DNA from 3 places in the Peribacillus asahii genome. Region 3 is predicted to be linked to each of the others. Evidence: riboswitches for the same ligand, from Rfam matches in the RefSeq annotation. Region 3 holds a riboswitch; each other region holds the start of a gene.
What was found. Region 3 has a riboswitch for thiamine pyrophosphate ahead of thiC (phosphomethylpyrimidine synthase ThiC). Riboswitches for the same ligand answer to the same signal wherever they lie in the genome.
Positions count from the first base shown of each region.

Region 1: linked by a shared signal. The riboswitch ahead of BAOM_RS15825 (LuxE/PaaK family acyltransferase) and the one ahead of thiC (phosphomethylpyrimidine synthase ThiC) in region 3 are both predicted to bind thiamine pyrophosphate.
Region 2: linked by a shared signal. The riboswitch ahead of thiM (hydroxyethylthiazole kinase) and the one ahead of thiC (phosphomethylpyrimidine synthase ThiC) in region 3 are both predicted to bind thiamine pyrophosphate.

Region 1 is NZ_CP026095.1:3,206,306-3,216,907, reverse strand. It holds gene proB (glutamate 5-kinase) at 1-297, shown strand, start outside; gene BAOM_RS15830 (glutamate-5-semialdehyde dehydrogenase) at 319-1,566, shown strand; TPP riboswitch at 1,939-2,048, shown strand; gene BAOM_RS15825 (LuxE/PaaK family acyltransferase) at 2,133-3,221, shown strand; gene BAOM_RS15820 (acyl-CoA reductase) at 3,218-4,669, shown strand; gene BAOM_RS15815 (ABC transporter ATP-binding protein) at 4,681-5,427, shown strand; gene BAOM_RS15810 (ABC transporter permease) at 5,424-6,179, shown strand; gene BAOM_RS15805 (ABC transporter substrate-binding protein) at 6,176-7,192, shown strand; gene BAOM_RS15800 (SDR family oxidoreductase) at 7,205-7,972, shown strand; gene BAOM_RS15795 (glutamine amidotransferase) at 8,247-8,810, opposite strand; gene BAOM_RS15790 (small acid-soluble spore protein H) at 8,960-9,139, opposite strand; gene BAOM_RS15785 (2Fe-2S iron-sulfur cluster-binding protein) at 9,853-10,173, shown strand; partial or broken gene BAOM_RS15780 (transcriptional regulator) at 10,210-10,326, shown strand; gene BAOM_RS15775 (ring-cleaving dioxygenase) at 10,358-10,602, shown strand, end outside.
Region 2 is NZ_CP026095.1:3,115,895-3,126,496, forward strand. It holds gene ablB (putative beta-lysine N-acetyltransferase) at 1-308, opposite strand, end outside; gene BAOM_RS15355 (peptidase) at 383-1,657, opposite strand; gene BAOM_RS15360 (3-oxoacid CoA-transferase subunit B) at 1,672-2,337, opposite strand; gene BAOM_RS15365 (CoA transferase subunit A) at 2,304-3,017, opposite strand; TPP riboswitch at 3,426-3,536, shown strand; gene thiM (hydroxyethylthiazole kinase) at 3,629-4,447, shown strand; gene thiE (thiamine phosphate synthase) at 4,434-5,084, shown strand; gene thiD (bifunctional hydroxymethylpyrimidine kinase/phosphomethylpyrimidine kinase) at 5,101-5,883, shown strand; gene BAOM_RS15385 (catalase) at 6,116-7,756, opposite strand; gene BAOM_RS15390 (YebC/PmpR family DNA-binding transcriptional regulator) at 8,212-8,931, opposite strand; gene BAOM_RS15395 (aspartate aminotransferase family protein) at 9,154-10,494, opposite strand.
Region 3 is NZ_CP026095.1:1,969,988-1,980,589, reverse strand. It holds gene BAOM_RS09590 (ribonuclease YeeF family protein) at 1-1,121, opposite strand, end outside; gene BAOM_RS09585 (YwqI/YxiC family protein) at 1,121-1,402, opposite strand; gene BAOM_RS09580 (hypothetical protein) at 1,408-1,788, opposite strand; gene thiC (phosphomethylpyrimidine synthase ThiC) at 2,048-3,784, opposite strand; TPP riboswitch at 3,901-4,015, opposite strand; gene phaZ (intracellular short-chain-length polyhydroxyalkanoate depolymerase) at 4,084-4,977, opposite strand; gene BAOM_RS09565 (hypothetical protein) at 5,032-5,211, opposite strand; gene BAOM_RS09560 (branched-chain amino acid ABC transporter permease) at 5,213-6,220, opposite strand; gene BAOM_RS09555 (branched-chain amino acid ABC transporter permease) at 6,225-7,085, opposite strand; gene BAOM_RS09550 (ABC transporter ATP-binding protein) at 7,096-7,803, opposite strand; gene BAOM_RS09545 (ABC transporter ATP-binding protein) at 7,781-8,554, opposite strand; gene BAOM_RS09540 (substrate-binding domain-containing protein) at 8,645-9,853, opposite strand; gene BAOM_RS09535 (AfsR/SARP family transcriptional regulator) at 9,983-10,602, opposite strand, start outside.

The DNA of each region.
Region 1 (10,602 bases), 1.2 Mb from region 3:
AATAAGCAATGGATTTCGATTCATTCGGAAGTGTCAGGAAAAATCTTCGTTGACGATGGCGCAGAAACAGCCCTAATGTTGAATGGCAGCAGTTTATTGCCTGCCGGTATTTATGACATTCAAGGAGATTTTGAAAAAGGGGACGTTGTTGAAGTGTTTGGTTCAAGCGGATTGCTTGGCCGAGGAGAAGTTCTCTATTCTGTCGATGAGCTGAAACTAGCGATGGGAAAACGGACAGACGAGCTTGTGATGTCAGCAATTGAAGTGATTCATCGAGATAAATGGGTGAAAGCCTAAATTAAAAAGGGGGAGTTAGTAATGAGTGAAGTCATTGTAAAAGGAAAAGCGGCCAAAGCGGCAAGTTATAAAATGAGTGGGAAGACGACAGAAGAAAAAAATGAAGCATTAGCAAAAATTGCGGATCAATTATTGGCAGATAAAGATTATTTAATAAGTGAAAATGCAAAAGATTTAGAACAAGGAAAGAAAAATGGTCTGCCTGATTCGACATTAGATCGTATTATGTTAAACGAAAAGCGTATTGAAGATATGTCAGCGGCTATTCGTTTACTGATTGACTTAAAAGATCCAGTCGGTGAAAGCTTAGAAACAATTGAGAAAGAAAACGGCTTGCTTATTAAAAAAAATCGTGTTCCAATCGGTGTGATTGGTATGATTTATGAAGCGAGACCAAATGTAACGATTGATGCGGCTACATTATCATTAAAAACAGGAAATGCGGTTATTTTACGAGGAAGTTCGTCTGCAAGCTACTCTAATCAAGCGCTTGTTAGGTCGATTCATAAGGCATTGGCGCAAACATCTTTACCAGTTGATGCGGTTCAATTAATGGAAGATACAAGCCGTGAAACAGCGAAAGAATTATTTCATTTGAATGAATATTTAGATGTGTTGATTCCACGCGGAGGCAAAAATTTAATTGATACTGTTGTTCGTGAATCGACTGTACCTGTTCTTGAAACGGGAGCCGGTAACTGTCACATTTTTATTGATGAATCAGCTGATTATGAGATGACAGAAAATATTGTAATCAATGGAAAAACACAGCGTCCATCTGTATGTAATGCCATTGAAAGTTTGCTCATTCATGAAAGCTGGTTTACTAAAAATGGGACTGACTTATTAGCCGTTCTTCACGGTAAAGGAATTGAACTATACGGAGATCAAACGGTCTGTACTGCTTTTCCAGAGGCGAAGCAAGCAACAGAAGAAGATTGGGCAACGGAATATTTAGCGCTAAAATTGAGTGTGAAAATTGTGAAGGATGTTACAGAAGCTGTTGAGCATATTAATCAGTATGGTACGAATCATTCTGAAGCCATTATCACAACAAATGAGGAAAGTGCAGCCATTTTCTTAAATGGAGTCGATGCAGCCGCTGTTTATCATAATGCTTCTACCCGTTTTACTGATGGGTTTGAATTCGGTTACGGTGCTGAAATTGGGATTAGTACGCAAAAGCTTCATGCGCGTGGACCAATGGGATTACCTGCTTTAACATCTACTAAATATTTTATTTATGGACAAGGACAAATTCGCGGATAAGTGGATAGTTGATGAACGAGATTGAGTGAAAACCTGTACGCTACTTTTGGTACAGGTTTTTTTGTCTTACACTTAACGGGCAGTAAGCCCCCCACCTCCAGCTTATGAAGAAACAAAGAAGATAGGTGGGGGACAACTGCCCTCATCTAGTTGCGGCTCCTAGCCCCTCGAGGTCATAAGCTGCAATGCTTTGTGGCAAACTGCGCCACGCCGCATTTCATCTTATGCTTGTCGGGGCTGAACAGTCGCCTCGCTTTTGTAGTAAAGGCCCAATTGGCTAACCATTAGTGGGTGATAAAGGAACTCCCCTTTGATGGAAGTTTCACTTTATGATTGCATTCTACAAAAAGAAAGGGTATTCTTTGTATAAAAATAGATGATATCGGGAGTCTGTGGAATCAGGCTGAGAGTACGGTTAATCTACCGTAGACCGTTTGAACCTGTTGGGTCATGCCAGCGTAGGGAAGTGATAAGGGGATTACTCTGTATTTTTGCACTTTGCGTACGCAAAGTGCTTTTTTGCGCTATTAGAAAATAAATGGCTACATTGAAAGGAATGGGTAAACATGATGACTCAAAAAGAAATGATTGAATCGACAGTTCAATTTATTAATTGTAATGAATCTTCTGAGGAAGATTTTAATCAGCAGGCTTTACAATTATTTCGCTATCACTATCAATATAACATTCCTTATCGAACTTTTTGTTCTCAAAAAGGAAAAACACCGCGTACTGTGAAAACTTGGAGAGACATCCCGCCAGTACCGATTAATGCTTTTAAAGATGTTACTTTGAGCTGTTGTGATCCGGAGCAAGCGGAAGCGGTTTATATGACAAGTGGTACAACACAAGGAATTAGAGGTAAACATTATCATCCAACATTAGACATATTTGATAGGTCGATGATTAAAAATTTTCAAGAAAGATTTATGGGAAATACCGATAAGATTCGGATGGGAATCTTATTTCCAACAGAACAGGAGATGCCTAATTCTTCTTTAGCTCGTTATTTAAAACTCGCAAAAGAAAGGTTTGGGACAGAAGATAGCCGTTATTTTATACAAAATCACAAGCTTGATGTGGAAGGCTTACAGAAAGAGCTGAGGAATGCTGAAGTAACTGGAGAACCTTATGCTCTTTTAGGTGCAAGTTATAGCTTTGTTCATCTTTTAGAAGAACTAGAGCGTGGGAATCAAACTTTTACTCTACCAAAAGGAAGTAAAATTCTTGATACGGGCGGCTTTAAAAAACAATCTAAAGAATTAGAGTTGGATGAGTTCTATCAGTTGCTTTCTACATATTTAGGAGTCAATCGTTCAGCGTGTATCAATATGTACGGCATGACCGAGCTGAGTACACAGCTGTATGACAATGGAAATCAATCTGTGCCTGCTGTTAAGTCAGGACCAAGTTGGATTAAAACGCGAGTCGTAAATCCGTTAACAGGTGAAGAAGTAGCAAAAGGAGAACGCGGCGTTATTGTTCATTGTGACCTTGCTAATATGAATTCTGTTTCTACGATTTTAACAGAAGATGTTGGTGTTGAAGTGGAAGGCGGTTTTCTGTTATTAGGAAGAGTGGAAGGAACAGAAGCAAAAGGCTGTTCGCTAGCGATGGCAGAATTTTTAAAGGCTTCAAAGGGACTGGAGAAATGAGAGAAATCGCTGGATATATTCCGAATATAGGAGAAGAATCATTTGAGACAAAGGTGCTTCTATTCGAAAGAAATCAGGAAACAATAGAAGTGGAGATTCCGATTCTTACACATGAACAAATGAGCAGGTTAATTGACAAGATTAAGCATAGCAGTCGTAAGGTGTTAAAATCTTTTTCTGTTAATGAGTTAATGAACATCATTGATGAAGCGATACATAGACTTCTAGAGCGTGATTCATCTTATCGACAAAAAGCTGAAAAAGTATTACCGATTGTAACAGGCTATGATGAAGAAATGATAAGGCTTGGTTTGACTTCTTATTTAAAAACGTTTCGAAAACATGAACTGCAGCGTTTTCTTGTTGAAGATTTAGGAAATCCATTGTTGTTGGATGATTTTCAACCGAGAGTAAAAGGTGGATTTTCGAAGGCTTTTAGTCCGGATTTAATTACGCATATTTGGTCAGGGAATGTGCCTGGTCTTCCTTTATGGAGCTTTATATCTAGTTTGTTAGTGAAAGCAGGGAATATCGGGAAGGTATCGAGTGCTGAGCCATTATTTGCTGGCTGGTTCGCTAAGCTTTTAGTGGAAATAGAACCAAGATTAGCAGATTGCTTTGCCGTTCTTTGGTGGAAGGGCGGAGAAGAAGAGAGAGAACGCTTTATTTTTCAGCAAACAGATATTGTTGTCGGGTATGGGGGCAATGAAGCGATGGAAGCTTTACGAAGTCGGATTCCAATCACTAAAAGGTTTTTACCATTTGGACACAAGCTAAGTTTTGGGATTGTTTCAAAGACGTCTCTTGATTCTCTTAAAGCTTTGCAGGCAGCCCATTTGGCTGCTTTGGATGTGATGCGCTATGACCAACAAGGCTGTTATTCTCCACATGTTTTCTATGTACAAAAAGGAGGAAATGTTTCTCCAAAAGAATTTGCTAGATATATAGGTCATGAACTAGAGGCGTTTAATAGAAGGTTTCCGAGAAGAAAACTATCAATGGCCGAATCGATGGAGATGGCCGCTTGGAAAAATAAAGAAGAAATGAACCTGTTCTCGAATCCAAATAATGAAGTATTAGGCAATAACCAAAATGATTGGACTGTTGTTTTTGAAGATTCCGATCTTAGCCTTACACCAAGCAGTTTAAATCGTGTTGTAAAAGTGAAAGAGTTTGATCACATAGAAGAGGTGACGAAAGGCCTTCTCATGCATCGGGATTACCTGCAAACGGTTGGAATCGCTGCTAGTCCGTCTGAATTGTTTCAATGGTCTCATTTACTAGGGAGTGTTGGTGTGACTCGAATGACGGCATTGGGAAATATGACATCTCCAGAAGCTGGATGGCATCATGATGGCCGCTTTAATGTACTGGATTTAATTAATATGGTTGATATCGAAGCTTCAGCTGAACAATTAAGTGAAGAGTTGGCTCCCTATGCAGATTAGGAGGTTAGCAGATGAGTTTTTTAACAATTGAGGATTTGACTTATAGCTATCAAGAGAAGACAACTGTGTTACATGGAGTGAACTGGTCTATTGAAGAAGGGGAATTTCATTGCTTTCTAGGGAAAAGCGGCTGTGGAAAGACAACGTTATTAAAGCTTGCAGCGGGCTTGCTTCCATCTCATTCAGGAATGATTCGCTTTAAAGGAAAAGAAGTAATAGGGCCGTTGGATGAATGTGGTTTTGTGTTCCAATCTCCTACCTTATTAGAATGGAAAACAGTGCTAGAAAATGTGTTGCTTCCGATTTCGCTGAAAAGAAAGATTACGCAACAAGATCGACAGTATGGGTTAGAAGTATTAGAGATGGTTGGTTTAACGACTTATTTAGATCGTTATCCTACTCAATTATCTGGAGGACAACAAAGTCGTGTTGCTATTGCGAGAGCGTTGATTCAAAAACCAACGATGCTGTTTCTAGATGAACCATTTGCTGCTCTGGATGCTATTACAAGAGAAGAACTACAGGATGATTTGTTGAAAATTTGTAAGACCCGTCATACAACGGTTCTTTTTATTACGCATGATATCGCAGAAGCCGTGTATTTGTCAGATCGGATTGCAGTCATAGATCAAGGCCAAATCATTTTTGATACTGCTGTAAAATTAGAAAAAGAGAGAAATGTAGAAATGAAATACGCGCCGTATTTTAATGAGTTGTGCCTGACGTTACGACATGTATTGGGAGGAAATAAGCGATGAAAAGTCTCCCTTTATACTCAATTCTATTATTTATTATGTTCCTCATCATTTGGGAATATAGTGCAAGCTTTATGTCAGAGCTTGTTTTGCCGGCTCCTACGGTTATTGTTACGACTTTAGTAGATGGTCTGCAAAGTGGATACTTTATTCCACATATTTTGCGAACACTATCAGAAGTGTTGCTAGGTTTGGTAATTGGCTGTGTCGGGGGATTTATCGTTGGGGTGATTATGGGTGAGATTGAATTTTTAAGAAAGCTTCTTTCTCCTTATATCATTGCGAGCCAAGCTGTTCCTAAGCTTGCTTTGGCCCCTTTATTTATTCTATGGTTTGGTTTTGGCATGAAATCGAAAGTCATAATCACTGCCCTGATTTGTTTTTTTCCATTATTGGAGAATACGATTACAGCGATTCAGTCTACGAATAAACAAAAACAAGAATTATTTCATATGCTTCGAGCAACACGCTGGCAAACCTTAATTCATTTAAAAATTCCTAATGGCCTGCCAGGGATTCTAGCCGGACTTCGAGTGGCGGTTGTATTAGCCGTAGTAGGGGCTGTTGTTGGCGAGTTTATTGGGGGAAGCGATGGATTAGGAGCGCTCATCGTCGCGTCGCAAGGGATGATGGATACGCCGTTAATGTTTGCTGTGTTAATTTTATTAACTGTGATGGGCATGGTTTTATATCAATTGATTTATGTATTAGAAGTTACTGTACTAAAGAAATATATGAAGGAGAATAGAAAATGAAAAATAGATGGTTAGTCACGATTTTATTATGTATGACCGTATTGATGTCAGCGTGTGGTGCAAAGGATGAAAATAAGGGAACAGCGAAATCTGATTCAACAGACGTCCAAACGATTCGAGTAGCGAACTGGAGTAAGCCACTTACAGAACAAACGAATCTATTAGTCGATGAGAAGAAGCATTTCTTTCAAGATAAAGGCCTAGATGTAACTGTTATTCCTGGTGCAGGCGGTGGCGATGCGATTAAAAATATTTTATCTGGGAAAGCAGATATCGCTTTTACTGATCCAGGTTCACTATTTTTCGCATTAGATAAAGGTGAAAAGCTAAAAGTTATTTACAATATTTATCCGCAAAATGTATTTAACATCGTATCACTAAAGGAAGCTAATATTAACAAACCAGAAGATTTAAAGGGAAAAACAATTGGCGTTTATAGTCTATCAAGCGGAACACGTCAAAACTTATTAGTGTTATTACATCAGGTCGGTCTTTCAGAAAATGATGTAAAAATTGTTGAGACAGGTCTTTTAAACTTTGCCCCATTAATGCAAGGGCAAGTGGATGCAACAGCTGCGACTGATACGGGACTAGTTGTTGGACAAGCCAAAGGTTTAGAGGAAGTCAATGTGATGAATGTGAAAGACTATTTAAATGTACCGAGTGATGTATTTGTTGTAACAGAGAAAGTATATCAAGAAAAGCAGCAAGAATTGAAGGATTTCTTGGAAGCTTATCGTAACAGTGCACAATGGATGATTGAGAGTCCGGAAGAAGCGGCTGCTTTGGCTAAAACCTATGCAATCGATGGGAAAGATGAGCAACAAAACTTAGAGATTATTAAACTGCGTAATGCTTCTAGCGTATCTCCTGAAACAAATCAACATGGTTTAGGAGCGCTTGATGCGAATATCTTGCAGGATGGTGCGGATACGTATCAAAAATTAGGATTGATTAAAGAAAAGCTTAATATGGATGAGGTAGTAGTTGATACATTACTTCCAAAAAAATAAAGGAGAACATACATGGGGAAATTTAGTGGAAAAGTCGTTCTTGTTACGGGCTCCAGCCGAGGAATTGGAGCAGCGATTGCCATTGAATTTGCAAGAGAAGGGGCCTTCGTTATTGTCAATTATTTGAAAAATGTTAAAGCAGCTGAACAAATTGTGTCAGCTTGTATCGAAGTTGGAGGAGATGCTTGGGCGATTCAAGCAGATGTTACGTCCGAAGAGGCTGTTCAGTCGATGATTCAGCAAATTGTGCTTGAAACGGGACGACTAGATGTCGTTGTGAATAATGCATTTAAACCTTATGTCTTTGATCCTGAACAACGAAAAATGGCTTGGCAGCTCACATGGGAAGATTATCAAGGACAGATTGATGGATCGGTAAGATCGACGCATTATCTATGTCAAGCAGTGCTGCCCATTATGAAAAAACAAAGCAGTGGAAGCATTGTGAATATCATTAGTAATTTAGTAGAAAGACCGTTGGTTCCTTATCATGAATACAACACGGCTAAAACAGCATTAATGGGGTATACGCGTAATTTAGCTGTGGAGCTAGGACCTTTTGGGATAAGGGTCAATTGTGTAGCACCGGGCCTTGTTTATCCAACCGATGCGAGCAAAAAAACAAAAGAAAGTTTGAAAGAACTAATCATTTCCCAAACCCCGCTTCGAAGAATTGCAAAGCCGGAAGATATCGCAGGTCCTGTTTTATTTTTATCATCTGATTGGAGTGAATTTATGACAGGGCAAACGCTATTTGTAGATGGCGGATTTGTGATGTGATTTTTATGAAAAAGCCAATCAAGAATTCAGTGCTTGATTGGTTTTTTTATCGTCTAGGAAACTATTTCGTATTTTTTGTTTCTGTTTGAAAGAATGTACAGCCGACAGAAGTGTTTGTTATAGGTAGTCCGGCACTTCTAACAAACATTTCTAACAAAATCCGGCCATAATCTTGTTCAATTACGGTTTCATGCAAAGCAGTTATAGAAAAACCATCCGCCTGTAATCGCTCTGCTTGTTCATCAATATAAGCATGAATAATAGGAGCTGTAAATTATGGATGAAATTGCACACCGAAAATATGCTGATCAATCATAAAAGCTTGATGTTGTTCAAAATCATTCTGTGCGAGAATCGTTGCTTGTTTCGGCAGAGTAATAACAGATTGATAGTGAGTGACATGCCCAAAAAATGTATGAGGAAGGATACTAAATAGAGGATGTTCTTTGCCTGCATTTGTTAGCTGGACACTTGTTGTACCGATTTCAATTTCTTTTGGATGATGACTTACTTGACCGCCAAATGCCTTTGCCAGTATTTGATGACCATAGCAAATGCCTAATATGGGGATGTTATCCTGCTTAATATCTTGTAACCAGCGTATCAATTGAACACTCCATTCTTCGTGATCGGTGACCATTGCATGTGAACCGGTTATAATGATTGCTCCAATTTTATTTAGAGAAGGTAAGCAGGTTGCATCTTTATATACAGGAGCGATTACTACGTCGTCATGTGAAATGCCAATACTTTTTATAATCATATCCTCAAAATCCCCGAATTGCTCTTTAATACTTGGGAATGTTTCACCACATTTGATAATAAGTAACTTTGTCATAATTTATTACCCTTTTATGTAATATTTTATAACAATTATCCATTTAGAGTGAGGTGAAGTAAAGAGAATATTTACAAAATTTACTCCGATACATGATAGATAACGAAACAAGACTCCAACTGTTTCAATTGGAGTCTTGTTTCATCGTATTAATGTTCGATTAAGTTAGTTAATAAAACCTCTTGTTCATTCTCTGGTTCATCGAGAGGATAAATTCTTGCTGTGTCATTTTCATCATTAACATGTTGAATATAAATGGCTGCCCCATTATAGGTAACATTCGCCATAACAGGTGAACTGGCAATTTCTTGTGCCCGTTGTTTGTTCATTTTCTTTCCTCCTTGAAGGTGTCATCCTATTTACTATTTATCAAAAAAGGGGAAAACATTCATGAGGAAATGAAGTTTTTAACTTTTGATTTAATTTATTTGCAAATTGTGAAAACTTTTATGGCTAGAAGATATGAAGGCGGTTTATGGAGTCACATAGATACGTTATGCATAAAATAGAGCAAGGCACATTATATACATTACCATAGAAGGGTTGTGATAAAAGTTTGGAAAATACTATTCTATACAACTGGGGGCTCTAGTATGGAAAAGAAAGAGTTATTGATATTAGAAAACAGCGAGAAGTCTGTTGATTTAAACGATGTTATATGCCTGGATGAGTGGGAAAACGAGGGTGGTAGAATTGTAAGGCTTGTGGAATAAGACAAGCATCCATCTCTGTTTTATTTTTGAGAATCAGTGTTTTTGTTAGCATAATGCTTCTTATTAGACCATATATTCGATCCTAAAAGCAGAGATGGGGAACATTAAAAGGAAGATGTATTTTGAGGTGTTGCAGTTGCGACAGCTCTTTTTAGTATGGAGTTAGTGAACTGAAATTTTAGCATAAATATTCTATTTCAGTTGACGAATAAATTACGCTCATGTAGACAAACTGAGAGTAAATGAGAGGGTCTCAACTATGTCACTTTATTTAATTATTTAATAGGTTGGACAAATAATCAATGGAAGAAAAGGAAGTAGGTAATAAAATGCCCAACGTAACAGTTTTCGGACAAGGAACTTTTGAAGTGGAGGAAGGGAAAAAGTTAGTATTAGCACTTGAAGATAATGGAGTAAATATTCTCCATCGTTGCGGAGGAAAGGCGAAATGTACGACCTGTAGAGTAGAAGTAATGGCAGGTGAGTTTTGTGATTTAACTAATGTAGAAAAGAAAGCATTTTCGGAAAAGGGGATTGAAGATCATTTGCGTTTATCTTGTCAAATCCGTGTGAATGCTGACGTAACCGTTCGCCCAATTATGACAGTAGAAAACTCTGGGTTAGAAACTGGTCCGAGACCAGCTGAATAAAAATGAAGGAACATTGGTTATTTATTCGATTAAGTTTTTGATGATGTTTTAAATGAGGAAGAAATGAAAACATTGTACACGTTGATGGCTCGTGTACATAAGCACAGCCAAAAAAAGAATTACCACCTGAGTAATTTTTACACCATCACTTGATTAATCAAGTTAAAAGTAAGGAGGAATTACTATGTATACAATTCCTGGACATCATCATATTTCGATGATTACAAAAAACGCTCAAATCAATAATGAATTTTATCAACAAGTGTTAGGTTTGCGGCGAGTTAAAAAGACCGTCAACCAAGATGATCCTTCTATGTATCACTTATTTTACGGAGATTTAACGGGAAGTGCGGGGACAGAGTTATCCTTTTTTGAAATGCCGATGGCTGGAAGAACGATTCGTGGAACAAATGCTATTACACAAATTGG
Region 2 (10,602 bases), 1.1 Mb from region 3:
TCATTCGCTCTTCTCTCAGCGGAAAAGTATTTCACAAGAAAATGACAATCGCTGCCCAGATAAAACTTATCAATCATTGCTTCATATACAAAACCCTGCATCATTAAGTCGATTATATTTTCCTTACGTATCTTAAAAATCAGTTTTTCGGCAGAAATCTCAGCTACTGCAAGAAGGGCTTCCTCTACACAGCTAGCGAAATGACCAAGGTAGTCTTCTACACGCACCCGCTTATTAAACCAATCCATTGTCAAAGTAATGGAATAGCCTCGTTTCTGGATTTTTTTTTCGAATATATCTAGATTCATGATTGTTTCCTCTTTTCCTATCAAAAGCTTCTCTTTCACTAAAGAATCAAATTCTCATAACCTCTGCTATATCATTACACATTTTCTGCAACTTCGCACCACTCTAGAATGGTGAGCGCAATAATTTCAGCGGCGGCCATCATTTTATCGACTTCAATATATTCATTCGTATCATGCGCCAGCTTCGTTTCTCCTGGTCCGAACACTAGCGTCGGAATGTTTCCTACTGTTGATAAATACCCGCCATCGGTTCCCCATGGTGATGCTTCAACAATCGGCTCCACTCCTTGCACGTTCTTAAAAGCGTCAGCAACCGTTTTTAAAAGGGCATGCTCTAGGTCCATGCTTCCCGGAAGCCACCTCGCTCCAAACCATTCGATTTCTATTGGCTTTGTGCGAAACCAAGAATCTGTTTGATTGAGCCTTTCAATCATCGTCTCCAGTGAGTCTTTCGCTGCCTCCATCGTTTCCGTTGGGGCAATACCAAATCGTCCTTCGACAATAGCTGTCTCTGGAACCGAAGATGGCCAATTCCCACTTTCCATTTTTCCAATATTAATGGGAATCGGAATCGGTATTTTTTGATAAAGAGGATGCTGCTTCCATTGCTGATTGCGTTCATTCTCTAGCTTTTTAATCTCATGTAAAACATTCGTCATAAGATCGATCGAACTCTCTCCTTCATATCTTGTACCGCCATGGGCAGACTTTCCTTTCACAATGAGTCGAAACCACATCGATCCTTGTTGAACAGGAAATAACTTTAAATTGGTAGGCTCTGGGATAATGGCTCCATCTGCCTTATACCCTCGTAAAATCGCTGCTAATGTCCCAGCCCCTCCACTTTCTTCTTCAATCACACTTTGAAATATAAGATCACCCTTTAACGGAATATCTAAAGCCGTAATTGCCTCAATAGCTAATAATAAAGCAACATTTCCGCCTTTCATATCAGTCGTTCCTCGCCCGTATACTTTGTTTTCTCTTAAAATCCCGCTATACGGATCATCATCCCAACGCGCATGATCTCCTTCTGGAACAACATCAATATGACCATTTAAAATCAGAGATTTGCCGCCGCCTCTGCCTTTCTTAACAGCAACAAGATTTGGATTTCCTTGAAAATTATGACGATCACAATAAAAATGGCGATGACTGCGTAACGTTTCATCACCAATTTCCCATAAATCTATAGCTAAGCCCAATTCACGGCATTTTTCAACAACGATGGCTTGGGCACCTTCTTCCTGATAACGTTTACTAGGCTCTTGAACAAGCTTTTGTAATAGTTGAATCCCATTTTTTCGATGCTCTTGTAACCACGTTGAGATTTGCTGCTGATAGGCCATTTACATCACACTCCTTATTTTTGTAGGATACGGAGCTGTTCGGCAACATCAAATGAGGCTTCTGTTCGCTTTCGTACTTCCTCTACCGTATATGGTTCATACAAATCAGTTAAGATTAATCCTGTTTCCCTTACCGAAAAAACACCTAAATCGGTAATGACCATATGGACACATCGTTTTGCTGTTAACGGTAACGTGCATGTTTTAAGTAATTTCGATTGACCGTTTTTATCCGTATGATTCATCAATACAATCACTTTGTTCGCTTTTGCTGCGAGTTCCATTGCGCCCCCCATCCCTGGAACCCTTTTCCCCGGAACAATCCAATTCGCTAAATCACCTGCCTCACTTACTTGTAGCGCCCCTAAAATCGTTACATCAACAAGTCCACGTCGAATCATTCCAAATGCAACAGCACTATCACAATAAGATGCCCCGCTTTTCACCGTAATCGGATAACCTCCAGCGTTACATAAATGCTCATCCGCCTCTTCATACGGTGGGGAATGGCTGATTCCAACAATTCCATTCTCTGCATGAAACATGACGTTATGACTTTTGGGCAAATAATCTGGAACGAGTGATGGAATGCCAATCCCTAAATTGACAAGCATACCATCAGAAATTTCCTCAGCAGCACGTTTGGCTAATGTTTGTCGAATACCGTCTCCCATGCCCATTTCCAATCCACTCCTTTCGATGGAACGATATAATCAACAAATGCCCCCGGAGTCACAATATGATCTGGATTTAAAGCACCCAGCGGTACAATTTCATCCACTTCAACAATCGTGATGGCTCCTGCCATTGCAATAAGAGGATTCGTATTGCGGGCACTTTTATCAAACACTAAATTGCCATACGGGTCACATCGTTTCGCATACACAATTGCAATTTCAGCCGTTAATGCGGGTTCAACAAGATACTTCTTGTTATCTAGTGCTACTACTTGTTTCCCTTGATTAACAAATTCTGCATCTAATCCGATATCTGTTAACACCCCGCCAAGCCCCATCCCCCCTGCTCTAATTCGTTCAACAAGCGTGCCTTGTGGCGAAAACTCAATCTCTAGTTCACCATTCTGCATAAATGCACCGGCGTTTGGATTCGAGCCAATATGAGATACTATCATTTTGCGTGCCCTTTTTGCCGTAACAATTTTTCCTATTCCTATATTCGGAAATCCTGCATCATTGCCGATAAGAAGTAAGTTTTGAACGTTTGTTTCTAAAATCAAATTTACTAGCCCTGGCGGCGTGCCGACCCCGCCAAATCCACCGAATAAAATGGATTGATTATCTTTAAATAACGGCTTAACTTGATTATATGTACAGATTTTCCCGAACGTATTTTCTACCATCACATCACCCCTATTAGAATATGAGCCTACTACTGAAAAAATCCTAATACTTTAACAGATTTTTTCCCTCACACTTAACGGGCAGTAAGACCCCCACCTCAAGCGTATGGAAAACAAACAAGATAGGCGGGGGACGACTGCCCTCATCTAGCTACGACTGCTAGCCCCTCGAGGTCATAAGATGAAATACTTGTCTAAACTGAACAGTCGCCTCGCTTTTGTAGTAAAGATTCGATTAGTCAACTAACCATCAATGACAATGAAGGAACCCCCTCACTTTATTAAACAATATTATTGATAACGTAATTTGGGCTCACACATCTTTCAGAAAAGATGCATAGAGAAAAACTTAATTTATTAAAAGAAGAATACTCTATATCAAGAAATATGCTAAAATAATAGATAGAATGTAAATAGTAGGGGAGCTTGCACATGTGGGCTGAGAGTAAGCGAAATGTAGCTTTAACCCTTTAACCTGATTTGGATAATGCCAACGTAGGGAATCGAATGTCATAAATGGTAGTCTATGAATGCGATGCACCTTTTTGGTATATCGCATTTTTTCATTTCAATTAGTTAGTAGATAAATCAACCAACGGAGGAGTATCTATATGTTTGAAAATATTTTAGAAAATGTAGCTATGCAAACACCTTTAGTACATAATATTACCAATTATGTAACGGTCAACGATGTGGCTAATATTGTCTTGGCCTGCGGCGGATCTCCTATTATGGCAGATGATTTAACCGAAGTAGAGGAAATTACGAGTATTTGCAGCAGTCTCGTCCTTAATATTGGTACGCTCAATGCACGAACCATTCTCTCGATGATTAAAGCAGGGAAAAAAGCAAATGAACTCGGTCTTCCTGTTATTTTAGACCCTGTCGGTGCTGGTGCTTCTAAACTAAGAACAAATATGACGTTTAAACTACTAGAAGAAGTGAAGTTTTCCGTTATTAGAGGCAATATTTCTGAAATTAAAACGATTTACGCAGGAAGTGGATTAACAAAAGGTGTCGATGCGGCTGAAAGTATTGAAGATGAAAATATAAATGAAATTATTCAACTTACAAAAGATTTAAGCATTGGAACAGGTGCTGTTATTGCTACAACAGGCGCTACCGACCTAGTTGTTCACCACGAAAAAGCGTACATCATTAAAAATGGGCACCCAATGATGTCGAAAATCACCGGATCAGGTTGTATGCTCTCTGCTGTAATCGGTGCTTATTGTGGAGCCAATCCAGAGCAACTAATAGATAGCACAGCCGCAGCTGTCTGTGTAATGGGACTTAGCGGCGAACTTGCTTATCAAAAAACAATAGCTACAGGTGGAGGCACTTCAAGCTTTAGAACGCACTTCATTGATTATGTAAGTAAACTTGATTCTTCTCTATTAAAGGAGGGCATGAAAATTGAAAGTAGATAAACAATCTATGCTTTTGTATGCCGTAACAGATAGAGCTTGGCTTGGAGAACAGTCTTTAGCTGAACAAGTAGAACAAACGATTCAGGGCGGGGCAACATTTATTCAGTTACGTGAAAAGAATCTACCTTATGAGGACTTTTTAAAAGAAGCACAGCAGATAAAAAAAATAACAGAGGCTTATAACGTTCCATTTGTCATCAATGATAATGTAGAAGTCGCCATTGCATGCGCTGCTGATGGGATTCACATTGGACAAGACGATATGGATCTATCAACAGCAAGAAATATGATTGGTGGTGACAAAATACTTGGTGTATCGGTTCAAACCGTTGAACAAGCCCGTCTAGCTGAAAAAGGTGGAGCAGATTATGTAGGTGTAGGTGCTGTTTTTACGACTTCAACGAAACTCGATGCTACTGCACTACCCTTGCGTACTTTAGAGGCTATTTGTCAAAGTGTTTCCATTCCTGTCGTTGCAATTGGTGGAATTAATGAAAAAAACATTTTACAACTAAGCGGCAGCGGTATTGATGGAGTTGCTGTTGTTTCAGCGATTTTTGCTAAACAAGATATCAAAAAAGCAAGTCAGGAACTGCTTGCTCTCTCAAAGCAAATAGTCAATCACGAAAATAACTAGATTAGAGGGATGGATAATGAAAAAAGTATTAAGTATTGCTGGTTCCGATAGCAGCGGCGGAGCAGGCATTCAAGCTGATATTAAAACGATTACCGCTCACAAAATGTACGCGATGACTGCTATTACAGCGCTTACTGCTCAAAACACAACAGGAGTAGATAGTGTACTAGAGGCAACACCTGAGTTTGTAGGACAACAACTAGACAGCATTATGAACGATATCTTTCCAGACAGTGTGAAAATAGGTATGGTGTCTTCCCCGCACATTATTGAAGTGATTGTCGAAAAACTAAAAGAATACAAACCGAAGCATATTGTTGTCGATCCTGTCATGATTTCAACAAGCGGCAGCCCATTATTAAGTAAGGATGCAATGGATGTTCTTATTACAAAGCTTCTCCCGCTTGCAACTCTGATTACACCAAATATTCCCGAAGCCGAATGTTTATGCGGCGGGATGAGGATTGAAACAAAAGAGGATATGCAAAAAGCCGCTATTCAAATAGCCAAACATTATCAAGGAAATATCCTTATTAAAGGCGGCCATCTCCTAGATAGTGCCGATGACTTACTGTATAGTAATGGCCAGTTCACCTGGTTTACAGGTGTTAAAATTGAAAATCCTAATACACACGGAACAGGTTGTACTCTTTCCTCCGCCATTGCTTGTAACTTAGCAGATGGACACGATGTCAACATGAGTATTCAGTATGCGAAAGATTATTTAACTGGAGCTCTTCAGGATCAGCTGAATCTTGGAAAAGGAAATGGCCCGCTCAATCATTGTTATAAGATTTAATATAAGTACTTACTGTTTAGATGTTTAGCATTTCCCGACAGAAGACTCCCACTTCACGCATTAGCTAAGGACTTGGGAGTTGAAAGAAGGTAGTAGATTAAGATAAGCGATACAGACAAAATCTACACTAAGCTCAACGCTCGTTTGTAGAAAGGGAAGGAAATGAGCAAAAATAAAAAGGTTGCCAGTCAATTAGTTTTCACTAATTTTCTGGACAACCTTTTCTTCATAATTAATAGGGATCCGCTTCGTGGCTTTTCTTTACAGCATCCTCTGTTGCTTCGTTCGCAGCTAATGAACCTTGACCAAATTTCGAGCTGCCTGCTTCTCGGCCTGGAACTTTGTTTTCCTTCCTCAATTCTTTCATTTTCTCTGCGATACCATCCTTTACACGGCGACCATAGTCTTCATCGGCTTGTGTAAAATGCTCAATCATGGCATCTTGAATTCGTTTGTCACATACGGCAAGTGCTTCGGATAGGTTTTTAATCAGTTCATCACGCTCCCAATCCTCAAAGCTGCGATACGTGTGACCCGCCTGACCATAGTTGTTAGGACGATCAATTGGTGCACTCATTGCTGCCGCATTATACACCGGTTGATGCGGTGCACGTTTTTCTTTACTTGCTTCTTGATACCCGCCGAGCATCGATGGCTCATAGTTAATATGTGGATTTTCTCCAGATTCTTTTGGGTCACGGATATCCATTTGGCCGCGATGTTGATTCGTGCGAACAGGTACTTTCGGTGCGTTTGAAGGCAATTTTAGATAGTTCGCACCTATACGATATCGCTGCGTATCGGAATAAGAGAATGTACGGCCTTGCAGCATTTTATCATCTGAGAAGTCCATTCCATCGACAAGAACCCCTGTACCGAAGGCAGCTTGTTCAATCTCCGCATGAAAATCGACTGGATTTCGATCAAGGACCATCCGCCCCACCGTCAACCATGGAAACTTATCCTCTGGCCAAAGTTTCGTATCATCGAGCGGATCAAAATCGAGTTCCGGATGATAGTCATCCTCCATAATCTGCACAAAGAGCTCCCATTCTGGATAATCTCCTTGCTCAATTGCTTCATATAAATCTTGTGTCGCATGACCGACGTTCTTCGCTTGAATCTCGTTTGCCTCTTCTTGTGTTAAGTTACGAATCCCTTGCTTCGGCTCCCAGTGATACTTCACCAACACAGCCTCGCCTTTTTCATTTACCCATTTATAGGTGTTTACACCAGAACCCTGCATGTGGCGGTATGTCGCAGGAATCCCCCATGGCGAGAATAAGAATGTAATCATATGCGTTGCCTCAGGTGTACGGGAAACGAAGTCAAACATCCGCTGAGGATTTGACACGTTCGAAGCCGGATCCGCTTTAAACGCATGAATCATATCAGGGAACTTCATCGCATCACGGATAAAGAAAATTTTCAAGTTATTCCCAACTAGATCCCAGTTGCCATCTTCCGTATACATTTTTACCGCAAAGCCGCGCGGATCTCGTGCTGTTTCTGGCGAATCTTTCGCTCCAGCTACTGTAGAAAAGCGAACCATTAGCGGCGTTTTCTTCCCGACACCCGAAAATACTTTTGCGCGAGTATACTTCTCTACTGGTTCATCTCCGACCTTTCCGTATGTTTCAAAATATCCAAATGCGCCCGTCCCTCGTGCGTGTACTACACGCTCTGGTATCTCTTCACGATCAAAGTGGGAAATCTTTTCAATGAAATGGTAATTTTCAAGCGTAGCTGGACCGCGATCACCAATGGTACGGATGTTTTGATTATCCATCACAGGATGGCCTTGGCGCGTTGTCAGCGTCTCACGATTCACGTCTTGTTCATGTGAAGCATTCATGTCTTTGTTCTCTGCCAAAATGAAAACCTCCTTAGAATAATTACCTTTATCTTTTTCCCTTTGTTGGAAAATTTATACGAAATAGGGATTTTGTATAACTAAACTGCTTATGATAGCTGAATAGTCTCTTCGGTTTCAATTTTCTCAATCAAGTCAATAATCCTGTTAAAAAGAAATGTATCAAAAATTTTAATTCATACCCAAAACTTGTCTAATATATATGGATAATCGACTTGAATTTTTAATAAGGAGGATGTTTTCAACGTGTACCTGGAAAAGCTCTACATGTAGATATAGAAATTCCTTATCTATGTCTTCCAAAAACACAAAAAAACCCACCTTTAATATGAATTTCTCATACAAAAGTGAGCTAAACGTTTGTCACTGTATTTTACAGTTGTTTTTGTAAATATATCACCATTCATTAAACTTTCTAGGTTTCATAATCGCCCTCAAACGCTTGATACGACTGATTATTCTCCTAAATCTACGTTATGGTACACTTGCTGCACATCTTCTAAATCTTCTAATGCGTCAATCATTTTTTCAAATTGTGCTTGTGCATCCGCGTCAAGTGTTACGTCATTTTGTGCCAGCATTGTTAATTCAGCTACTGTAAATTCAGTGATGCCAACATTTTTAAATGCTTCTTGTACAGCATGGAACTGATCAGGTTCAGCGTAAACAATGACTGATTCCTCTTCTTCTATAATATCACGTACATCTACATCGGCTTCCATTAATAATTCAAGTGTCTCATCTGCTGTTTTTCCCTCAATACCGAAAACAGCTGTGCTATCAAACATATAGGCAACAGAACCACTTACACCCATGTTTCCGCCATTTTTACCGAATGCAGCACGTACGTCTGATGCAGTTCGGTTTACGTTATTTGTTAATGCATCCACGATAACCATTGATCCGTTTGGCCCGAAACCTTCATAACGAAGCTCGTCATATGTTTCATCTGAACCGCCTTTTGCTTTTTCAATTGCACGTTCGATAATCGTTTTTGGTACGTTATACGTTTTTGCACGTTCAAGTACAACTTTTAAAGCACCATTTGATTCTGGATCTGGTTCACCTTGCTTCGCAGCTACATAAATTTCACGGCCAAATTTTGCATAAATCCGACTTGTATTAGCATCTTTTGACGCTTTTTTTTCTTTAATATTGTTCCACTTACGACCCATAATGTCCCACTCTCTTTCAACTTTGAATCTAAATACGATTATATATCATAAAATAAACTGCTTCTTCAACCCTTTTTAAGATAACGAGCAAGAGTTCGTTATGGTTCCATATTGTTGCATTACAATACGTATTAAAGATGAAGACTGATTTATTCCACTATATTATACATCAATTATACAATGGATTTCGAGATTATCATGAAAAAAAAAGACAGTTGCCCCTCATTCCCTTGCTAATTTCGCTCGAAAAGCATAAAATACTTGATCCAATCGAGATAACAACTCATCGCATTCTCCAAGTGAAATCGTTAATGGTGGAGCAATAATAATGGCTGCTCCTGTGACCCCGTCTAATCCTGCAGCAGCTGGATAAACAATAATTCCATGCTGCATACCAAGCTTAATTATTTCGTTTGTCGCATCTATATGTTTAGGCAACGGCTCCTTCGTTTGTTGATTTTGAACAAATTCTATTCCGATTAACAGTCCCTTCCCTCGAACATCCCCAATGAAGGAAAAGCGTTCTTGTCGTGCCTGTATCTGCTTCATTAAATAAGCGCCTGTTTCAGCTGTCCGATCTGCAAGATTATGCTTTTCTACATAATTAAGTACTGCCAAAGAGACCGCACAAGAAAGGGGATTCGCACTCAATGTATGACCGCCAATAATCAATTTTGAGCCTGTCATAATCGGCTCCATTACTTTATCCGTCATTACCGTAGCAGCAATCGGTGTGTATCCACCGCTCATCCCCTTTCCAAATGTCACAATATCCGGCTCCACTCCCCAATGTTCAGACGCAAGCATTTTTCCTGTCCGACCAAAGCCTGTCATCACTTCATCTGCAATAAATAAAATATCATGTTCTACGCAAATCTGTTTTAATCTCTCCCAATAGCCATCCGGCGGCACAATGGCCGCACCAGCTGCACCGATAATCGGTTCAGCAATAAAAGCAGCAATTTGATCAGCTCCAATGCGGCGTATAGCCGTCTCTAATTCATTGGCGCACATTTGACCATACGTATAATTATCAACATTGTATGGACAACGATAATAATATGGAGGAGATATGGTTGGATAAGATTCTAATAACGTCGAAAAGCGTTCACGACGAATAGGATGACCAGACATCGATAACGCACCTAGCGTAATACCGTGATAGCTCATCCATCTCGAAATAATTTTTTGTTTTTGCGGTTTATTTTGCTCCTGCCAATATTGAATCGCAATTTTTAAAGCCGTTTCCGTTGCCTCAGAGCCACTATTGACAAAAAAACTGTATTGTAAATCCCCTTTTGTTAACGAGGCAATTTTATCTGCCAACTGCTCAGCCGCTTCACTCGTAAACTGCGAACGATACACATAAGAAACCTCGCTCGCTTGCTTCATCATCGCCTCATTAATTTCTTGTACGCCGTGACCGATATTCGCAGTTACTGCACCTGAAGAAGCATCTAAATAATCCTTGCCTGTTTGATCATACAAAAAAATACCCTTTCCATGACTAATCATTGGATAAACACCGCCAAGGACAGGCTTAATTAAGGAAGACTGTTTCACACACTTCACCCCCGCTTAGAGAATGATTGGTTACTGTACAGTATATGAACAGTCTCTTTAAATCTTACAAAAAAGTGGAAGGTTTAAGATTTTAAAAATAGATATAGA
Region 3 (10,602 bases):
GCAGCCCCAATACCTGCATCCACAACTGCATCTCCAACAATTTTCTCGGCAGAAGCATTCGACTGAACATTTTTCACAATATTCTCTCCCGTTGATAAGGTAATTCCTGCGATTCCTAGCTTACTCATAAAGGCACTTTTCACAGCAGCTGAAGGTCTCACATGCTCAGCAATTTTTAATTTATGACCATTCCCTAATTTAACCTGAGAATCAATATAGCTATTTTTATAATCTTTACCGGACATATCTAGATACTTGCCATTTATAACTTTAAAACCACTATCATATTTTTCGATGCTCACTCCATGTTTTTTGACCTTATAAACGGTTTCCGTTAATGCACTGATTTCTGAAACCGTTCCAAATGTAGCCCCTTTGGAAGCAAAAGGTGCTGTGGCATCAAATACGACATGTTTCCCAAAAGGTGTAGATAAAGCTGTCCAGTTCACCTTTTCCATTTCTTTCTTCATATCACGATAACTGTCCATTTTTTCTAATTGCTTGCTATTAAAGCTGTCTATGGAGACTTTTCCGCTCTTAAACTTCGATTCTAGTTCTTTTACATATGCAATGAGAAGCTTCAGTTCTTCTTCTACTTCTTTCAGCGCTTTTGTTTGTTCTTCATCAAATATATTCAAGTTCTCAATCGTTTTTTCTATTTTCTTTTGTGAATCCTCTACTCCTATAATAACGTGATCATCGCGGAGTTTAGGCAGGTTTACAATATCATCTACTCTCGCTGTTAGTGTATTGACTTCATCTACCAAATCAATGGTCGTATTTTTAACTTTTCGTAGGCCCTGCTTCAATTCACCTTCCAAAAAGCTTTCTCGAACGAATCCTTTTTTATTTGGCTCTACTGTCGGATATGCATTATCCGCTTCTTTCAGGACACGGCGATATTTTTTAAGAAACTCGCTGTAATAGAGTAAAAAAGGAACATGACAATCTTGATAAAAGGATTTAATCGCTTCAGCACCCTTTCCCTCAAAAGCCTCACCTAAGTTAATCACGTCATTCACATCTTTAGATAATTGCGTAATTTTTTCTTGCTGATCATCTATCCCTTTGACTGTTTCCTCTATTCCGCTAACCAATGGCTCCACGTCTAATATTTTCATCAAACTTGACTCCTTTTGATACTCGCTGAAATAACCTCATCCGTTTCTTTCATCGCTTCCACAGACGATTGAGTAGCTTTGATATTTGTCAGTAAAAGAGCTTGATAGCTTTGAGCCAACGTTGCCAGATCTTTATTGATGTCGGTTATCTTTATTACAGCATTTAATTCATTGCTGCCTTCAATAGATGGTACTGTAAACTGAATAAGTCCAGTCGATGTTTGTACCTTATTCAGTGCTTTTTCCACTTCATCATAACGAATTTTGATTTCCTTACTCACTTGCATCACTTCCCTTGTAAAGCCTTAGCTTCTTTTTCTTCCCGAGCTGCTGCCTCTGCTGCAGCAATTGCTTTATGTAAAGCTTGAATTTCCTCCAATAAGCTCTCGATTTTTGACTGAATGATCAAGAAAAGTTGTGGAAATTGCTCATCTAAAATTTGTTTATAAGAATCATACACTTCTCTATTACGAAATTCATCAAAATCACTGGCTATGTCCCCTTTCCAAGCATCAGCAGCTAAACTCGGCTCTAGACAAGCCAATGCATTTATGGCGAAATCATTATAAAGCTGTTCTAGCTCTGGAATGATTTCCTGTAATCGTCGAAGCTCATCCTGCTTTTTAGCAAGTTTACTATATAAAGAGGAAAGCGAAGAATCGAACACGACATTAAGCACCTCACCCATTGAATCCTATAATTAATGTTTCTCACCAATCTATTAAATCATAAAAAATTTAGAAGTCTCAATGCTATTGATGAAGGATATGCCAAAAATGAGCCATATTCCCTGTTAGAGTAAAAACATTTCACAGGAAGAAAGAACCAAGCTGATTTTTTATAGAATCGACAAAGTGCTCCAAATCTATGAAACTATTCATTATAAAAACAAGCTTCCTTCAAAAGAAAGAAGCTTGCTGATGCTATTATTGATAAATCTTTGAACCACTCTGACGGAATTCCTCCGCTTTCTCTTCTAGCGCTTTATCCATTTCCATATCACGAATATTATGAGAAATCTTCATGCTGCAAAATTTTGGGCCGCACATTGAACAGAAATGAGCGGTTTTAGCTCCTTCTGCTGGCAGCGTTTCATCATGGTATTCCATTGCTCGCTCCGGATCAAGTGATAAGTTAAATTGATCACGCCAACGGAATTCAAATCGTGCTTTTGAAAGAGCGTTATCACGAAGTTCTGCTCCAGGATGTCCTTTGGCAAGATCCGCTGCATGAGCGGCAATTTTATACGTAATTACCCCATCGCGCACATCGTCTTTATTTGGCAAGCCTAAATGTTCTTTCGGTGTTACATAGCAAAGCATGGCTGTTCCGTATGAAGCAATCATCGCTGCGCCAATGGCTGACGTAATATGGTCATAGCCTGGTGCAATATCAGTCGTTAATGGTCCAAGCGTATAGAACGGCGCTTCCATACAAATATCTAATTGCTTATCCATATTTTCTTTAATTTTATGCATCGGTACATGACCTGGTCCTTCAATCATCACTTGTACATCATGTTTCCAAGCAATTTTCGTTAATTCACCAAGCGTTTCAAGCTCCGCAAATTGAGCATCATCATTCGCATCGGCAATCGAACCTGGACGAAGCCCATCTCCTAATGAAAAGGAAACATCGTACGCTTTCATAATTTCACATATTTCTTCAAAATGTGTGTATAGGAAGTTTTCTTGATGATGCGCTAAACACCATTGGGCCATAATCGATCCCCCGCGAGATACAATGCCTGTTGTTCTCTTTGCTGTTAGTGGGATATATGGCAGACGTACTCCCGCATGAATCGTAAAGTAATCCACCCCTTGTTCCGCTTGTTCAATTAACGTATCCCGGAACACTTCCCATGTTAAATCTTCGGCAATACCATTCACTTTTTCAAGCGCTTGATAAATCGGAACCGTCCCAACTGGAACCGGACAATTGCGAATAATCCACTCTCGCGTTGTATGAATGTTTTTCCCTGTAGAAAGATCCATCATCGTGTCTGCTCCCCAACGAATAGCCCACGTCATTTTTTCCACTTCTTCATCGATTGACGAAGTTACTGCAGAATTACCGATATTAGCATTAATTTTCACTAAAAAATTACGTCCAATAATCATTGGTTCACTTTCTGGATGATTAATATTAGCTGGAATAATCGCTCGCCCTTCCGCTACTTCTTTACGAACAAATTCTGGGTCCATATTTTCTCGCAATGCGATATATTCCATTTCAGGTGTAATGATTCCTTGACGGGCATAATGCATTTGCGTTACATTTTTCCCTTTTTTTGCACGAAGCGGCTTTCTTTTTAATCCAGGAAAGACAAATTCTTTTCCTTGATTGATATTTTTATAGCCATTGTCCTCAGGCTTTATTTCACGCCCGATATATTCCTCGGTATCCTCACGATTACGAATCCATTCGCTCCGTACAGATGATAGACCTTTTTCAATATCAATCTTCACTTGTGGATCTGTATAGGGACCACTCGTATCATAGACACGGATGGGCAGATTTACTTCTTCCCCTCGCGCTGTCACAGTTGGAGACTGTTCAATCTCACGAAAAGGAACTCTTATACTTGGTTGGGATCCTTCTACAAATACTTTTTTACTAGCTGGAAAACTTGTCATTACGACGTTCTTTTGTTCACTCATCATCCATTCCTCCTTTAGTTATAGGACGAAATCTGATTCCCAAACGGCATGAAAAAACCGGGATCTGTATAAACAGAACCCGGTAGTAGTCAGTTTTTTAAACGGCACAAAGCCATAAAAAAAGCAGATAACAACTTCCCCACGCTGGTATGAGCCAGATCAGGTCCTGAGGGTTAAGAAACTTCATCGTGTTTCTCTCTCAGCCCAACTTATTGGACACCCCTAGTACGAAAATATTAACTTTTCTACTACTACTATAGAATAAATTCATAGACATGTAAAGAGAATATTGGAAATTTTGTCTATTGAACCTTATTGTCTAAAAACTGAACAATTTCATTACATAACAAATCCAGATTATCCATTAATAGAGAATGACCACAAGCCGCCAATTCTTTAAAAACCGCTCGGCCATGAAAATCCTCCATGATTTCATCGGCCATTTGTTTAGAAATCACTAAATCATCACTTCCTCGTAATATAAGGACAGGTATTTGAATATCCTTCACTTGATTTCTACCTTGAAGCAACCCATTATGTTGATCACTTATATTAAAAATATTTAAAGTATGATAGACTTCGGCAAGATTGCGCTGTGTAAGCATATCGTCCACATATTCCTCATACTTCTTGTCATCAGGCTGCTTCTTTGTATAAATTAAAGTATTCCACACAGACTTCAAAAAGTCTCGATTATTCATATCATATGCTTGTTGTACAGCCATTGTCTTAGCATCATTTCTGACTTCTTCCTGTGTTTGCAGTCGTTTCGTCAAGTCCGGGCTGCCAAACGTTGGATATCCCCTCGTTGAAACAGAGGCTAATAAAATTAATTGCTCGCATAGCCCTGGATAATCCGCACAAAACTGCATTGCAACCGCACCGCCAGTCGACCAACCAATCATACTGAACTCGGACAGCTGTAACTGATCAACAAAAAGTTTGAGATCATCTGAAAAATCTTTGATGCTTTCAACCGGACGTATATACGTCGAATGACCGAAACCTCGTAAATCCACAGCTAATATTTTATAAGAGGAAGGAATAACATCGATTAAAAGATCCCAATGCTTAGAAGAGGTCATATTTCCATGAACAAGAAGTAACACTTTATCTCCGCCTGCTCTTTCACGGTATCCTAATGTTTCTCCATTTGCTAAAGTCGTTCTTTTCAGTTCCACTCCCACTTTATTCATTCACTTCATCTCCTCATCTACTATTTGCTAAATACACCCCTCGATTTCTTTTCTTTATCGTTTCGTAAGCGATTGTCTTACAAAATTTACGGCATCATCTAGATTTTCGAAGGTCATTTCATCATCGTCTTGAATATGAGTCACTTTAATCCTCCACTGCTTCTCTTCTGTCAATGTTTCCGTGTTTGCGAGATGGAAGCGAAAGATAAATGAAACGATTGTTTGCCCGCTCATCTCACCCCTCCTTCACTATATTCTCTGAAGTCGATACATCTTCCTTCTTTCCTTTTTTTGCAACAAGTTTTCGGACACTACCGACAATACCATTTGGAAAAAACATTACTGCAAGGATATACACAATGCCAAACAAAATAAGCCAACGCTCAAAAATCCAATGCACTTTTGCAAGTCCTGTCAACCAATGGTGAGCCAATTCAATAATAGCTGCTCCTAAAACAGGACCAATTAATGTACCCACTCCACCAATAATCGTCATTAATAAAGCATCAAGCGTAATGTCCATCGTAAATACACTCGTATTGACAAAACGCAGCGATAAAGCATATAAAGAACCACTTAAACTCGCAATTCCGCCAGCTACGATACTCGCAATGATTTTATAATGCAAAACTTGATAGCCAAGTGATTCTGCCCGTTGTTCATTATCCTTAATAGCTAGCAATATTCTTCCTAATGGAGACTGAATAAATCGTTTTAATCCAAAATAGACAATGATCATCAGCACAAGACAAACAAGATAAAAGTGAAGTCGACTATGGAAAAACTCAGGAACTCGAAACGTAAATCCATCATTTCCGTACGTAAGGGTCCTCCATTTTTCTGCAGCGACAAGAAATAGACCAGCAAGAGCCAGCGTCAACATCGCATAATAATGACTTTTTAAACGAAGCGTCATCAACCCTACAACAAAACTGATAATTAGAGAAAACAAAACACCCAAAATAATCGCCCCAGTAACAAGAAGCATCGTTGGTTCATAATGCTTTAACATAACACTGACACAGTAAGCTCCAATGCCAAAAAACATTGCATGCCCAAAAGAAACAATGCCGGTAAAACCAAGTAAAATATCATAGCTCATCGCAAAAATCGCAAAGATAAAAATTTGTGTAAAAAGGATTAACATGCTTCGATCTTCATAAATAAATGGAAATACGAATAAAGCGAGACCTATAATCAAAAATAGCAGAGACTCTTTATCAGTAAATCTATTCCTTCTCACCTCATCACCCCTTTAGCGCAAACAATCCTTGCGGCCTAACTAGTAAAACAACAGCCATAATCAGCATATTAACGGCTAGCGAAAGCTCAGGAACATAATAAGCCATAAAGGAACCAATAAGTCCAACAAGCGTAGCTGCTAAGATGGAACCTGTAATATTACCCATCCCGCCAATGACAACGACGATAAAAGCGAGAATCGCATATTCCATCCCCATATTTCCATGAATCACTCCCGCATATGGAGCAATCAACATGCCGCTTAATGCTGCCATAGCCGCTCCAGCCATAAACACATATAAAAAAATCCGCTTAATATTAATACCTAATGACTGAACCATTTCTTTATTAATCACTCCTGCACGTACAATCAGCCCAATCTTCGTATGTTTTAACATATAATAAATCAAGGCGTACATGAGGAAGCCGACCACAATAATAAAAGCTCGATATTTAATAATTAAAATATTCCCGATTTCCCAGCTTCCTGTTAAATAGGCTGGAGGTGTAACAGCAATTTGATTAGGTCCCCAGATTACTTTCAAAAATTCCGAGAGAACAATCATAAAACCGAGTGTAATCAATATTTGCTGAACATGATTTCCATACACAGGCTGAATAATCCACTTTTCCGTTATAAAACCAAGAATGATACCCATGAAAATAGCTCCTATTATTCCTGCTATAAAACTATTTGTTAATAGATACAGCCAGACACCGGCATATGCTCCCCAAGCAAAAAGGCCCCCATGAGCAAAATTCAAAACACTCATTAAACCGAAAATTAATGTTAAACCTGCAGCTAGAAGGAAAATTAACATTCCTGTTGCAAGACCATTAATCGTTAAATTAATGAATAGCTCCATATTATGCCCCCTAAGCGATTCCTAAATATTTCCGACGAAGACTTTCATCTTCACGAAGAAGCTGCATCCGTCCATTAAATACCGTTCTACCGTCGTCAATAATATAAAAAGAGTCTCCTATTTGACTGGCCATCAAAAAGTTTTGTTCAACTAGAATAATCGTTGTTTTTTGCTTCATTTCTTGAATAGAATGCATAACTTTCTCCACAACAATCGGTGCTAAGCCTTTACTTGGTTCGTCAATCAGCAACAATTCGGTTTCATTGACATAAGCTCTGGCAATAGAAAGCATTTGCTTTTGCCCGCCGCTTAGCAGTCCGCCTGGCTTTTTCCAAAATGTTTTTAAGTCTGGAAAAAGATTAAGAATCCATTCCATTCTCTCCATCACATCATCACTTTCTTTTTTAATCGCTACTTTCATATTTTCTTCAACTGTTAACTCTCCAAAGATTCCTTGGTCTTCTGGCACATACCCAATCCCTCTATTGGCAATGTCATGTGGAGGCAACCCGTTCATGATTGCTCCTTTAAAGGCTACCTCTCCCTTTGTCGGTGGATTTAAGCCCATAATCGTTCGTAAAGTTGTCGTCTTGCCCGCTCCATTTCTACCTAATAGCACCGTTACTTCTCCAGCTGGTACTTCAAATGAAATATCTTGAAGAATATGATATTGGTCAATATACGTTTCAACATTTTTAAGACTGAGAAGTGAATTCATCGTACAAACCTCCTAAATAAGCGGACTGCACCATTTCATTGTCCATAATTTCCCTCGGTGTTCCTTCCGCGAGAAGTTTCCCATTAAATAACACCATAATTCGATCAGACAAATCCATAATCATATCCATTTTGTGTTCAATCAATAAAATCGTTTTATCTCCTTCTTCTTTAATTTTTTTAATCACTTGTAGAATAGCTGGTACATCTTCCAACGACATTCCTGCTGTCGGTTCATCTAATAAGAGTAACTCTGGTTCAAGTGCAAGCAACATGGCCATTTCTAGCTTTCGTTTCTCTCCATGAGCAAGATTAATGGCTAATGTGTTTTCTTTATGATCTAGTAGAGCTACATGCAGCCAATGTAACGCTTTTTCTTCAAATTTTTGATAGCTGCGATAATGCGTAAAAGCTTGATAGCGCAATTTAGCTTGTGACTGGACAGCCAATCTTACATTTTCTAATACAGTTAAATTAGAGAAAACATTAGTAATCTGAAAAGAACGCCCTATCCCTAAGCGTGTTCGTTCAACGACAGAGCGCTTCGTGATTTGTTGTCCCTTCAGATATATTTCTCCTTTTGTTGGCTTCAATTGTCCACTTAAGAGATTGAACAAGGTCGTTTTCCCCGCTCCATTTGGACCAATAATCGATTTAAATTCATTTTTCTCAACCGAAAAGCTAACATCCTGTACAGCTTGGTGTGCTCCAAATGTAATGCCTAGATTTTTCGTTTCAAGAATCGCCACCACTCACTCACCATCCTTTTAAGATGTTCTATTTAAAAACTCCCCTACACCTTCACAGTCTGGTCCAAAGGCATAAGGGGAGTACAACTACATTTACTTATTCCGGATCGGCGGCGCTGTTTCTTCAGGGCTTAATTCTCTAATTAAAACAGGCACTGGATAATCCACACCCTTCTTATTCTCTAGTTTAATAGAATAAAGAGTTTGAAGGGCTTGATGATCTTCTTTACGGAAAGTCATCGTTCCTTTCGGTGTTTCAAAACTCATTCCTTCCATAGCCTCAATCAGCTTATCAGAATCCGTACTATTCTCTGTTTTCTTCAAAGCTTCGACAATTGAAATAGCTGCACTCATCCCACCTGGTGTAAACAAATCAGGAAGCTCACCATTAAAACGATCTTTATGCTCCTTTACTAACCAATCATTGACTTCATTGTTGGGCAGATCATGATAATATACGCTAAATCCTTCCATTCCTACTAATGGCTTCATTGTTTTTAACGCGGCAATATCTGGAGCACCAGTCGAAATGGTAATTCCTTTGTCTTGTACTTTCATATCAGCGATTTGATTCCAAGGAGAATTAGCACCTGCCCACACAACAAATAAATAGTCTGGTTTAGCATTGATAATTTTTTGGATATTGGAAGTAAAATCTGTTCCAGCCGGATCGGCAAATTCTTCATGAGTGATGGTTGCTCCCAATTTTTCTGCCGCTTCCTTAAATGCAGTTATTCCATCATGCCCAAAGCTGTTATCTGGTGCAAACGTAGCAATTTTCACTCCTTTTTTAGCAATCGCTGCTGCTCCTGCTACAGCATCTTGTGAGGAGTTTCGCGCTGTTCTAAACACGTATTTATTGAACTCTGAGCCAGTAATACTATCTGCAACAGCTGGTTCTACAACAAAGATTTTTTTATATTCTTCTGCAAGCGGTACAACAGCTAGCGTATCAACAGAACTAGATGACCCCACTAGAAAATCTACTTGATCCTCTTCAAGTAGTTTCGTTGCTTTTTGTACAGCTACTTCTGCTTTCGTTTCTGTATCTTCTATAATGAATTCAATTTTTCGCCCATCGATTTCTCGCGTTCCATCCGTTGCATAATCAAGCCCTAGCTCAAACCCTCTTGTTGTTTGCTTACCATATGATTCAAGTGCCCCTGTCATGGAAGCAAGCACACCAATTTTGATTGTTCCTTCTTTAGATGATTGCTCAGAGGATGAAGAGCCAGAGCTACAAGCTGATGTAAAGACCATCATAAGTAAAACTACAAACAAAGCACCTTTCATTTTCCTCATTCGTTTTCCTCCTATTTTAAAAAATGAAATCCATTACTGCTTGATATCATCTTAAAAAAAGGAAGTTACAAAGGAGTTACAAAATCGGGAGCGAATAAAAAAGCTGAATCGAGGCTTCCCTCATTCAGCTTAGATTGAGTCATTTTCGGATAAGGTGATATCTGTTGCTTCCATAATCATCTTATACATTTCTTTTGTAGCAGCAAGTGGTTCGACACCGATTTCTTCTTGCAACACATCACAGCACTTTTTGTACCATTTTAAACTTTGCGGACGATTGTTATGCATATAATAACAATACATTAAGAGACGATATGCTTCCTCCCAAGTGCGATCTTTTTCTAGAATTTTTTCACACCAGTAAATGGCCTCATGGTACGCTTCTGTGACAATACTTAATTGAGCATACCTCTCCGCTCCTCTCAGAAACAGCACCAATAATCGTTCTCGTTCATTTAAACACCAATCATGAAATTTGCGTTCAGGTAAATAATCTCCTTTATAAAGTGTCAATCCTCTTTTTAAATATTCTTTCGCCTGCTTTTGATTACGTTCTTCTAAGCCGCTTAACATCCATTGTTCAAACATGGTAGTATCCAGCATATAAGCTGACTGGTCATTTATTCCGTAACTACTGCCCACTCTTTTAATAAAAAAAGATTGTGACCTTGCTTTCCGTTCCGGCTCTAGTACACTATTAAGAGCATTTAAAGCTACTTTAAAATCTCGGTCTGCTGTTTTCTCATCTT